DNA from 2 places in the Janthinobacterium sp. 67 genome. Region 2 is predicted to be linked to the other one. Evidence: predicted binding sites of a transcription regulator. Region 2 holds the regulator's gene; the other holds the start of a gene.

What was found. The regulator sigma-54, encoded in region 2, starts transcription at its own class of promoters, with help from an activator protein. The targets are predictions, from matches to a motif close to TGGCANGNAANCTGCTTT.
Region 1: the regulator sigma-54 is predicted to act here: its motif matches at 1,381-1,398, upstream of urtA (urea ABC transporter substrate-binding protein).

What each region holds. Positions count from the first base shown of each region.
Region 1 covers NZ_PGES01000001.1:1,933,866-1,939,204, forward strand. The annotation lists gene urtA (urea ABC transporter substrate-binding protein) at 75-1,328, opposite strand; gene CLU90_RS08650 (hypothetical protein) at 1,638-1,832, shown strand; gene CLU90_RS08655 (DUF4349 domain-containing protein) at 1,908-2,690, opposite strand; gene CLU90_RS08660 (transglutaminase-like domain-containing protein) at 2,706-3,305, opposite strand; gene CLU90_RS08665 (DUF2760 domain-containing protein) at 3,571-4,152, shown strand; gene CLU90_RS08670 (Hsp70 family protein) at 4,149-5,339, shown strand, end outside.
Region 2 covers NZ_PGES01000001.1:4,655,854-4,661,192, forward strand. The annotation lists gene lptA (lipopolysaccharide transport periplasmic protein LptA) at 1-178, shown strand, start outside; gene lptB (LPS export ABC transporter ATP-binding protein) at 178-933, shown strand; gene CLU90_RS20890 (RNA polymerase factor sigma-54) at 938-2,416, shown strand; gene hpf (ribosome hibernation-promoting factor, HPF/YfiA family) at 2,486-2,845, shown strand; gene CLU90_RS20900 (enoyl-CoA hydratase/isomerase family protein) at 2,977-4,062, shown strand; gene rapZ (RNase adapter RapZ) at 4,064-4,927, opposite strand.

The sequences.
Region 1 (5,339 bases), 2.7 Mb from region 2:
GAGGACTGGGGTCGGATGGGGACGCCTAGTCCCTCAGGGTCCGACCCCGGCATTTGCTGGTGGGTAATAGCGCCCTATAACTTCTGCTTGCCCTCATTCCCCTTGATAAACGGGCTCCACGGCTGGGCGCGTATCGGTTCCTTGGTTTTCCACACGACATTGAATTGCCCATCAGCCTTGATCTCGCCGATCATCACGGGCTTGTGCAGGTGGTGATTCGTCGCATCCATGGTCAGGGTGAAGCCGGACGGCGCCTTGACGCTCTGGCCGGCCATGGCGGCGATCACCTTGTCCGTGTCCGTCGACTTGGCCTTTTCCACGGCTTGCGCCCACATGTGGATGCCGACATAGGTCGCTTCCATCGGGTCGTTCGTCACGACCGAACCCGCGTTCGGCAGTTTTTGCGCCACGGCATAGGCCTTCCACTGCTTGATGAACGCGGCATTCACGGGGTTCTTGACGGATTCAAAGTAATTCCACGCCGCCAGGTGGCCGAGCAGCGGCTTGGTATCGATGCCGCGCAACTCTTCCTCTCCCACGGAAAACGCGACGACAGGCACATCCGTGGCTTTCAAGCCCGCATTGCCCAGTTCCTTGTAGAACGGCACGTTCGAGTCGCCATTGATGGTGGAAATGACGGCCGTCTTGCCGCCCGTGGAAAACTTCTTGATGTTGGCGACGATGGTTTGATAGTCGGCATGGCCGAACGGCGTGTAGACCTCGCTGATATCGCTATCCTTGACGCCCTTGCTTTTCAGGAAGGCGCGCAGGATCTTGTTGGTGGTGCGCGGATACACATAATCCGTGCCCAGCAGCACGAAGCGCTTGGCGCCGCCGCCATCCTTGCTCATCAGGTATTCCACGGCGGGAATGGCCTGCTGGTTCGGCGCGGCGCCCGTATAAAACACGTTCTTTTCCAGTTCCTCGCCTTCGTATTGCACCGGGTAAAACAGCAGGCTGTTGAGTTCCTTGAACACAGGCAAGACGGATTTGCGCGACACGGATGTCCAGCAGCCGAACACGACGGCAACCTTGTCCTGCGCCACCAGCTGGCGCGCTTTTTCCGCGAACAAAGGCCAGTTCGACGCCGGGTCGACGACGACAGGCTCGAGCTTCTTGCCCAGCACGCCGCCCTTGGCATTGATCTCGGCAATCGTCATCAAGGCCACGTCTTTCAGCGACGTTTCGGAAATGGCCATGGTGCCCGACAGCGAGTGCAAAATGCCCACCTTGATCGTATCGGCGGCCAGGGCTGCCTGCATATAGGTGGACGTGGCCAGGGCCAGTGCGCCGGCGGCGGCCGCTTTCAGGATGATGCGTCGTGACATGGGGACTCCTGTGATGGGTTCGTGAGGGTCGAGCTGGGCATACGATGTTGTTAAAGCAGAATGCATGCCAGGTACATTGCCCTGCAGTGGAGAGCACTGGGAGACAGGGTGGCGCGCGGCCCACCGTTTTGGTGCAGCAGCGCCACTTCCTGGGGAATCCGGAATTATCTAAAAACTAATTGAGCTTTCTTGATAAGCGCACTAAGATATGACTCTCTTGCGTCGCATTGCCTGGCGGCGTAAGTAAACATGAAATCAGCGCGGTACTTGCTTCTTTCCCTTTACTTCACTCACTTAGGTAGTTCACTCATGAAAAATATGATCGCGGGCGCGTGCGCCCTGTTGCTGTTGAGCGCATGCGCCGCACCTACGGCCCCGGCGGGTGGCATCAGCACGAGCCAGGTCAAGGTCGACGATGAAGGCAGTACGGGCAGCAATATCAAGAAACGCCCGAAAAAAGCGGCCGAAGTCGTGTCTGCCAACACTTCGAACCATCACGCTTGATCAAGCTGCGGCAAGCATGTAACGCCGCTCCAGGGCCTGCCGCGCGCAGGCCCTGTTCACATCTGCGGTGCGCGCCTAGCGCTTGATGCCGCGCAAACGGCGCCAGCCCTTGCGTCCCAGCGGGAACAGCAGCACGAAAGCGATCAGCCACGGCAGGATGTAGGCCATGGCCGTGATGGCGTTGGCCACGCCTTCCGACAGGTTGTCCGTGAAATTGCCCAGCGAGCGCTTGACGGGCGTCCAGAACGATTGTTTGCCTTCGGCGCTGATGGCCACGTTCAGCAAGTCCGTGTCGATGCGCTGCATCAACAGCGCGTCGGCCGCCGTCGCCTGCTCCAGCTCGACTTGCACGGTGGCCAGTTCCTTGGTCACCTTGATCAGGGCATCGACATTCGTGCCCGAGCGTTTTTCCAGGTCTTGCAGCTGGGCCTGGTATTGTCTGAGCATCTCCAGGCGTTTCTTGCTGTCAAGCACGGGCCGGCCCAGGTCTTCCACCTTGGTGCCCTGGCTGGTGACGTCGCCTTCGGCCGCGACCAGCGCGACGAGCTTTTTGATGCCGGCCGGCTTGGCGCGCATGCTGATGCGCGCGTGCACGTAGCGGCCGCTGTCGAGGCTGGAATCGAGCAGCAGACAGCCGTTTTCCGTATCGGCCTTGCAGGCGGCGACCACTTTTTCATACAGGGGCCGCACTTGCGCCTCGCGCGTATCGACGCCGACATTATGTTCATAGGCCAGAAACTCGCTGCCCTTTTCCTTGCCATCGAGACGCGCGGCGCTCGATTGCCCGCCGCTCTCGCCCTTGCCGCCGCAACCGGCCAGCAGCATTAGGCCGATCAGACCCACATACACTTTTTTCATGATTTTTTTCCTGGATTATTTTTGCAGCGGCAGCAATGTGATATCGGGCAAGTGCGCCGCCACGTCCTGCACGGTGGCGTATTGCGTCAGCGACGCCACCACCTGCGGCAGCGGTTCCGCCCAGATTTCCGGCAAGTCGCGTTCCTCGGGCGCCAGCACGGGAAAGGCCAGCTGCTCGCGTGGCGGCGTGAAGGCGGCATCGACGCCGGGCTTGTTGCCGCGCGCATCGATGCGGTACCAGCCAAACTCCTGCAGATACACGGCATTCAAACCATGCAGGCAAAATGGCGGCCCCACTTCGCCGACAGCCAGGCGCTGGTAGCACAGGCCGGCGGGAATGCCGTTGGCGCGCAGCAGCGCGGCCAGCAGATGGCTCTTCGCATAACAGTATCCCGTGCCATGCTGCAAGACGTCGGAAGCGCGGCAAGTGACGGGATTGCGCTTGTAATCCCAGCTGTGGGCCACCTCGTCGCGCACGAAGGCAAAGCAGCGGGCCGCGATGGCGGCGTCGCCCACGGTACCGGCCGCCAGTTCGGCCGCCTTGGCGCGCACGGCCGGATGGTCGCTGTCGATATACAGGCTGCTGCCTAGATAGGGGGAAAAGTCGGTAGACATGGCATAAAGGCAAGGCGAAAAGATAATGCGCGATTTTAGTCGAAGCGGCGCAACATTCACCGTTTCTTTGCGCAGGAACAAAGAAAATCCACGCGCCGGACTGGCTGCGCGGGCGGCGGCGACTTTGGCGCCGGCCCGGTAGCTGGTATCATGCGGGCAAACGCAGCCGGCCGTACAGGCCCGGCACAGGCACTACCCTGCGAAGCGGCCCCGCCACCGGGCGCGCCGCCGACGCCACCCTACAGATCAGAGAAACGAGTTCCCTATGAGCACTTCATCGTCCCACCCATCGTTCTGGCGCCGTGTCCCGCTGGCCTTCGGCGCCTTCTTCAGCACCCTGTCGGACGCCGCCTATGCAGCCCGCGTGGAAAAGCTGTCCCTGCCCGAGGCTGCTCCCGTCGCGCCAGCGGCCCCGGCGCCAGCCCCCGTGCCGACACCGGCCGCCGCCCCCGTCATCTTGAAAGAAGCCACGCCCGATGCGGCCTTGCAGTTGCTGGCCCTGCTGCAACGCGAAGCGCGCCTGATCGACTTCACCCAGGAAAATCTGGGCAGCCATGCGGACGCCGACATCGGCGCGGCCGCCCGCGTCGTGCATGAAGGCTGCGCCAAGGTCATGCGCGAATACTTCACCATCGACGCCGTGCGCCAGGAAGCGGAGGGCAGCCGCATTGTCCTGCAGGAAGGTTTTGATTCTGCCCAGGTACGCCTGACGGGCAACGTGGTCGGCTCGGCGCCATTCACGGGTACCTTGAGCCATCGCGGCTGGCGTGCGTCCAGCGTGCGCCTGCCGAAACTGAGCGCGCAGCACGACGCCGCCATCCTGGCACCGGCCGAGGTGGAACTGTGAACGACACAAGGAACGCCACCCCGAACACCCCGCGCTACGCCATCGGCATCGACCTGGGCACCACCCACAGCGCCCTGTCGTATGTGAACCTGGTCGAGAGCGACGGCGAAAAGTCCAGCCACGGCGTGCTGAAAGTGCCGCAGCTGTCGGCGCCGGGCACCGTCGAAGAACTGTCGCTGCTGCCATCGTTCGTCTACCTGCCGCACGCCGATGAAGTGGCGGCCGGCGACCTGGCCCTGCCCTGGGTTACCGAGGAAGCGGAAGCGCCGTTCGTCGTCGGCGAAATGGCCCGCAGCCGCGGCGCCACCACGCCTATCCGTCTGGTGTCGAGCGCAAAAAGCTGGCTGTGCCACCCAGGCGTGGACCGCCGCGCGGCCATCCTGCCGAACGACGCGCCGGCCGAAGTGGCGCGCATCTCGCCCATCACGGCCGCCACGCGCTACCTGACGCACTTGCGCCAGGCCTGGGACAACGCCCACCCGCAAGCGCCGTTCGCCGAGCAGGAAATCACGGTGACGATTCCCGCCTCGTTCGACCCGGCCGCGCGCGAGCTGACGATGGAAGCGGCGCAGGCGGCCGGCTACACCTCATTGACCTTGCTGGAAGAGCCGCAAGCGGCCCTGTACAGCTGGATCCAGACGAGCGAAGGCCGCTGGCGCAAGGAAGTCAAGCCGGGCGACATCATTTTGGTCGTCGACGTGGGCGGCGGCACCAGCGACTTTTCGCTGATCGCCGTGCTCGAGCGCGACGGCGTGCTGGAACCGCATCGCGTGGCAGTCGGTGAACACATCCTGCTCGGTGGCGACAATATGGACCTGGCGCTGGCCCACCTGGTGGCCCGCAAACTGGCCGCCAACGGCACCCAGCTCGACGCCTGGCAAATGCGCGCACTCACGTATGGCTGCCGCGGCGCCAAGGAAAGTCTGCTGGCCGACAGCGGCCTCGATGTGGCACCGATCGTCGTGCCGAGCCGCGGCTCGAAACTGATCGGCGGCTCCATCCGCACGGAACTGACGCGCGCCGAAGTATCCACCTTCATCCTCGACGGTTTCTTCCCGCAGGTGGAAGCATCGAGCCGCCCAGCCGTGCGCACGCGCGCCGGCCTGACGCAACTGGGCTTGCCGTATGCGCAGGACGCGGCCATCACGCGCCACCTGGCCGCGTTTTTGGGCCGGCAAGTGGCGGCG
Region 2 (5,339 bases):
CGTGGCCAACGGCGCGTTCATCTCGTATGACAGCCGCAAGGAAGTATTCCAGATGGAAAATACCAACAGCGGCACCAGCACGCCCGATGGCGGCAGCGTGCGCATGGTGATCCAGCCGAAGACCAAGGCGCCGGCGGCGGAGAAAGCGCCGGCCACGCCTGCGCCAGGAACGAAATAATGGACAATACTCGTTGCGGCAGCACCCTGATCGTTCGCGGTCTGCAAAAAACCTATGGCAAGCGGCAAGTCGTGCATGATGTTTCGCTGCAAGTCGAATGCGGTGAAGTGGTGGGGTTGCTGGGCCCGAACGGCGCCGGCAAGACTACCTCGTTCTACATGATCGTCGGCCTGGTGCCGTCGGACGGCGGCAGCATCGACATCAGCGGCGTGGACATTTCCAGCCTGCCGATCCATCGCCGCGCGCAGATGGGCCTGTCCTATCTGCCGCAGGAAGCGTCCGTGTTCCGCAAGCTGACGGTGGAAGACAATATCCGCGCCGTGCTGGAAATCCAGACCGTCGAAGGCCGCCCCCTGAAGAAGGCCGAGATCGAGGAACGTCTGGATAAATTGCTGGCCGACTTGCAGATTGAAAAGTTGCGCGAGAACCAGGCCTTGTCCCTGTCGGGCGGCGAGCGCCGCCGCGTGGAAATCGCCCGCGCGCTGGCCACCGATCCCCGTTTCGTGCTGCTTGACGAGCCGTTCGCCGGTGTCGATCCGATCGCCGTGATCGAGATCCAGCGCATCGTGCGCTTCTTGAAGGAGCGCAATATCGGCGTGCTCATCACCGATCATAATGTGCGCGAGACGCTGGGTATTTGCGACCGTGCCTACATCATCAACCAGGGCTCGGTGCTGGCGTCGGGACGCCCCGACGACATCATCGCGAACGAGTCGGTACGCCGGGTCTATCTGGGCGAACACTTCCGTATGTGAGCCAATGAAACAATCATTGCAGCTGCGCACCTCGCAGCACCTGGCACTGACGCCGCAGTTGCAGCAATCGATACGCCTGTTGCAATTGTCTACCCTGGAATTGCACCAGGAACTAGAGCAACTGCTGACGGACAATCCCCTGCTCGAACGGCTCGACGATCCGCTCGACCGTTCGCTGCGCCTGCTGTCCGATGGCGCCTTGAGTTCGACGGCCGCGCCGGCCGAAGCGCCGCCCCAGCCGCCAGGCCAGGAGGCGCCCGCGGCGCCGGCTGAAGCGGAAACCTTTGACGGCGAGGCGGGCGAGGGCCCGGCCGCCGTGGATGGCGGCGACAGCGACTGGAGCGAGGCGAGCCGGGGCAAGGCGCCCGACGACGAAGATTCCCGTCCGCAACTGGAAGCCCATCACTGCACCCTGCGCGAACACCTGATGGAGCAGATGCGCGTGACGGTGCTCGAATTGCGCGACCGCGCGCTGGTCGAGCTGATCATCGACGCGCTCGACGACAATGGCTACCTGGAAGAGTCGCTCGACGACATCCTGGCGCGCCTGCCGGAAGAGCTGGAAATCGACGCGGACGAGATGCGCACGGCCCTGGCGCTGCTGCAAAGTTTCGATCCGCCCGGCGTGGGCGCGCGCAATGCGTCCGAATGTCTGGCCCTGCAGATCAAGCGCTTGCCGCAGGTTGCCATGGTGACGCGGCGCATGGCCCTCGTCATCGTGGAAAAGCACCTGGCCTGGTTTGCCCAGCGTGATTTCAACAAGCTGAAAAAAGCCCTCGATTGCGACGATGAAGACTTGCGCGAAGCGCAGACGGTGATTCGCCAATGCAACCCGCATCCGGGTGCCGTGTTCGCCTCTGACGTGTCCGATTACGTGGTGCCCGACGTCGTCGTCAAGCGCGCGCGCAATGGCTGGCAAGTGACCCTGAACAACGACGTCATGCCGCGCCTGCGCGTGAACGCCATGTACGCCAACCTGCTCAAGCAGGGCAAGGGCGAAGGTGCCATGGGCGCACAGTTGCAGGAAGCCAAGTGGCTGATCAAGAATATGCGCCAGCGCTTCGACACCATCCTGCGCGTGGCACAGGCGATAGTAGAAAGACAAAAGAACTTTTTCTCGCATGGGGCCGTTGCCATGCGCCCCCTTGTGCTCCGTGAAATAGCTGATACACTGGGTTTACACGAGAGTACTATCTCGCGGGTAACAACTCAAAAGTACATGCTGACCCCGCACGGCATGTTCGAGTTGAAATATTTCTTTGGTAGCCACGTCGCCACCGAAGCGGGGGGCGAAGCGTCATCGACGGCGATACGGGCATTGATCGTGCAACTGACAGGAGCAGAAGACCCTAAAAATCCTTTATCCGACAGTAAGATTGCGGACATGCTGGGGGAACAAGGCATGGTGATTGCGCGACGTACTGTTGCCAAATACCGGGAAGCATTAAAAATTCCGCCAGTGAGCCTGCGTAAGTGTTTGTAAGTTTTTTTCGGTTCCTCTGCGGGCCGGATACGATGGACCGCACGAACCCGATCATCTTTAGGAGTGTGTATGAATCTCACCATCAGCGGACATCATCTCGAAGTGACACCAGCCATCCGTGAATACGTACAAACGAAGCTGGAGCGCGTGAAACGTCATTTCGATCAAGTCATCGATATCGCCGTGATTCTGACCGTGGATAACCTCAAAGAGAAAGAAAAACGTCAAAAGGCCGAAGTCAACCTGCGTCTGAGTGGCAAGACCGTCTATGTGGAAAGCCTGGCGCAAGACTTGTACGCCGCAATCGATGCCCTGATCGACAAGCTCGATAGGCAAGTGATGAAATACAAAACCAAAGTGCAAGGGCACGGTAAAGAGGCGATCAAGCATCTGCCAGACAGCTCGGAAGAAGAATTCGCCCCCGCCTAAGCGGCCTGCGACTTTCAACCGGTTGTGATCAACTAAGGGCGCACATTGCGCCCTTTTTTGCGCCCAGCGGAACGCAATGTTCCCCGCGCAGGCGCTAGAATGTTTGCACTTTCACTTCTTTCCTGCCTGCCATGAGCGACTTCGTCCAGACTGCCATCCGCAACCGCACGGGCCACATCGTGCTCGACCGTCCGAAAGCCTTGAATTCCCTGTCGCTGGACATGGTGCGCGCCCTGAGCGCGGCCCTGCTGGTCTGGCGCGATGATCCCCAGGTGGACGCCGTCGTGATCCGCTCCAGCAGCGAGAAGGGCCTGTGCGCCGGCGGCGACATCCGTTTCTTTTACGATGCGGGCCTGGCCACGCCGCAAGGCGGCAGTGCCTTGCTGGAAGATTTCTTTACGGAAGAATACGCTTTGAATCATTTGATTCATTTCTATCCGAAACCGTATATTGCCGTGATGGATGGCGTGGTGATGGGCGGGGGCATGGGCGTGGCGCAAGCTAGCCCCGGCAACTGCCTGCGCATCGTCACGGGCCGCACGCGCATGGCCATGCCGGAAGTCAATATCGGCCTGTTTCCGGACGTGGGCGGCAGCTATTTCCTGTCCCGCCTGGCTGGACAGCTGGGTCTGTACCTGGGCTTGACGGGCTTGACGATCAACGCGGCCGACGCCCTGTACACGGGCCTGGCCGATGTCTACCTGCCCGAAGCGCAGGTGGGGGCCCTGCTGGACCTGTTCGAATCGACGCCGGGCGAGGCCTTGCCGGTGGCGATCAAGGCCCTGGCGGCGCCGTTCCAGGCCAAGGCGGGCGTTTCGTCCCTGGCCACGGCGCGCGCGGCGCTGGATCGCCATTTCAGCGCTGGCTCCGTGGCAGCCATCATGGCCTCGCTGGCGCAGGACGACGGTGCGTTCGCCAGCAAGGCCTTGGCGGCCATGCGCCTGCGCTCGCCCCTGATGATGTCCGTGACGTTGGAATTGCTGCAGCGGGGCGCCCACCTGGGCGTGGCCGATTGCCTGCGCATGGAACGCACGGTGGTGCGCCACAATTTCGAACATGGCGAAGTGCTCGAGGGCGTGCGCGCGCTGGTGGTCGACAAGGATAATGCGCCGCGCTGGAATCCATCAAGCCTGGACGAGGTCGACGCGGCCATGGTGGCGCGCTTCTTCGCTCCCGTCTGGCCGGCGCAAGCGCATCCGCTGCGCCACCTGAATTAAACTAGGCGCGTTCGCGGTGGCGCAAGACGACGCGTTCGTTGGGCCCGAAGTATTGCGCCAGCCGTTCCGCCATGTACACGGAGCGGTGCTGGCCGCCCGTGCAGCCCAGGGCCACCGTCAGGTAGCTGCGGTTGTCGGACTTGAATGATGGCAACCATTTCTCGATGAAGGCGCGTATGTCGGCCAGCAATTCCAGCGCGCTCGGCTGCGCGTCGAGGAAGGCGATCACGGGCGCGTCGCGTCCGTCGAGGGGGCGCAGGGCCAGGTCGTAATAGGGGTTCGGCAAGGCCCGCACATCGAAGACGAAGTCGGCGTCCAGCGGCACGCCCAGCTTGAAGGCGAACGATTCGAAGAACAGGGTCAGCGGTGCACGCTCGGAGGCGACGATATCCTTGATCCAGGCGCGCAGCTTGTTGGCGCTCAGCTCCGACGTGTCGATCACGTGGCCCAGCTGTTCGATGGCCGACAGGCGCTCGCGTTCTTCCGAGATGCATTCGATCAGGGTGCGGCGGCTGGCCGGATTCTGGTTCGGACGCAGTTCGTGCGACAGCGGATGGCTGCGCCGCGTTTCCGAGAAGCGCGCCACCAGCGAATGCGTGGTAGCCGTCAAGAACATGACCTTGACGTCGTGCCCCTGGTCGCGCAGCAGGGCCACATTGTGCGGCAGGCTGACGAGCGACTCGGCGCTGCGCGCATCGACGGCGACGGCCAGTTGCGGTGTGCCTTCGTCGAGCAGGGTTTGCACCAGGCTGGGCAGCAAGGCCGGTGGCAGGTTGTCGACACAATAGTAGCCGGCATCTTCCAGCACATTGAGCGCGACGGATTTACCGGAGCCGGATATTCCGGTGATAAGGACGATATGCATAGCCCGATCATACAATAAAGACCGGTGCTCTGCTCCCAAGGCAATTATCTTTACAAACTATTGCAATTTCATATGTGTATTTCGTAGGTCGGCTTAGCGCAAAGCGGTGCAGCAGGGAATTCACGCAGCATGGCTGCGTGCCTGCGTAACGGTCCTCGCTTGCAAGCGAGGGCTCCTGCTGACACCCGCTAACAATGTCGTCGGATTACGCGGGGCCTTGCCCCGCTAGTCCGACCTACGTTGCTAATCCCCGCTCATGGCGAGTCGTTGGTGCAGCCGGGAATTCACGCAGCACGGCTGCATGCTTGCGTAACGGTTCGCCCTTGCAAGGGCGAACTCCTTGGCAACATTAATCGCCACTCATGGCGAGTCGTTGGTGCAGCAGGGAATTCACGCAGCGCTGCTGCGTGCC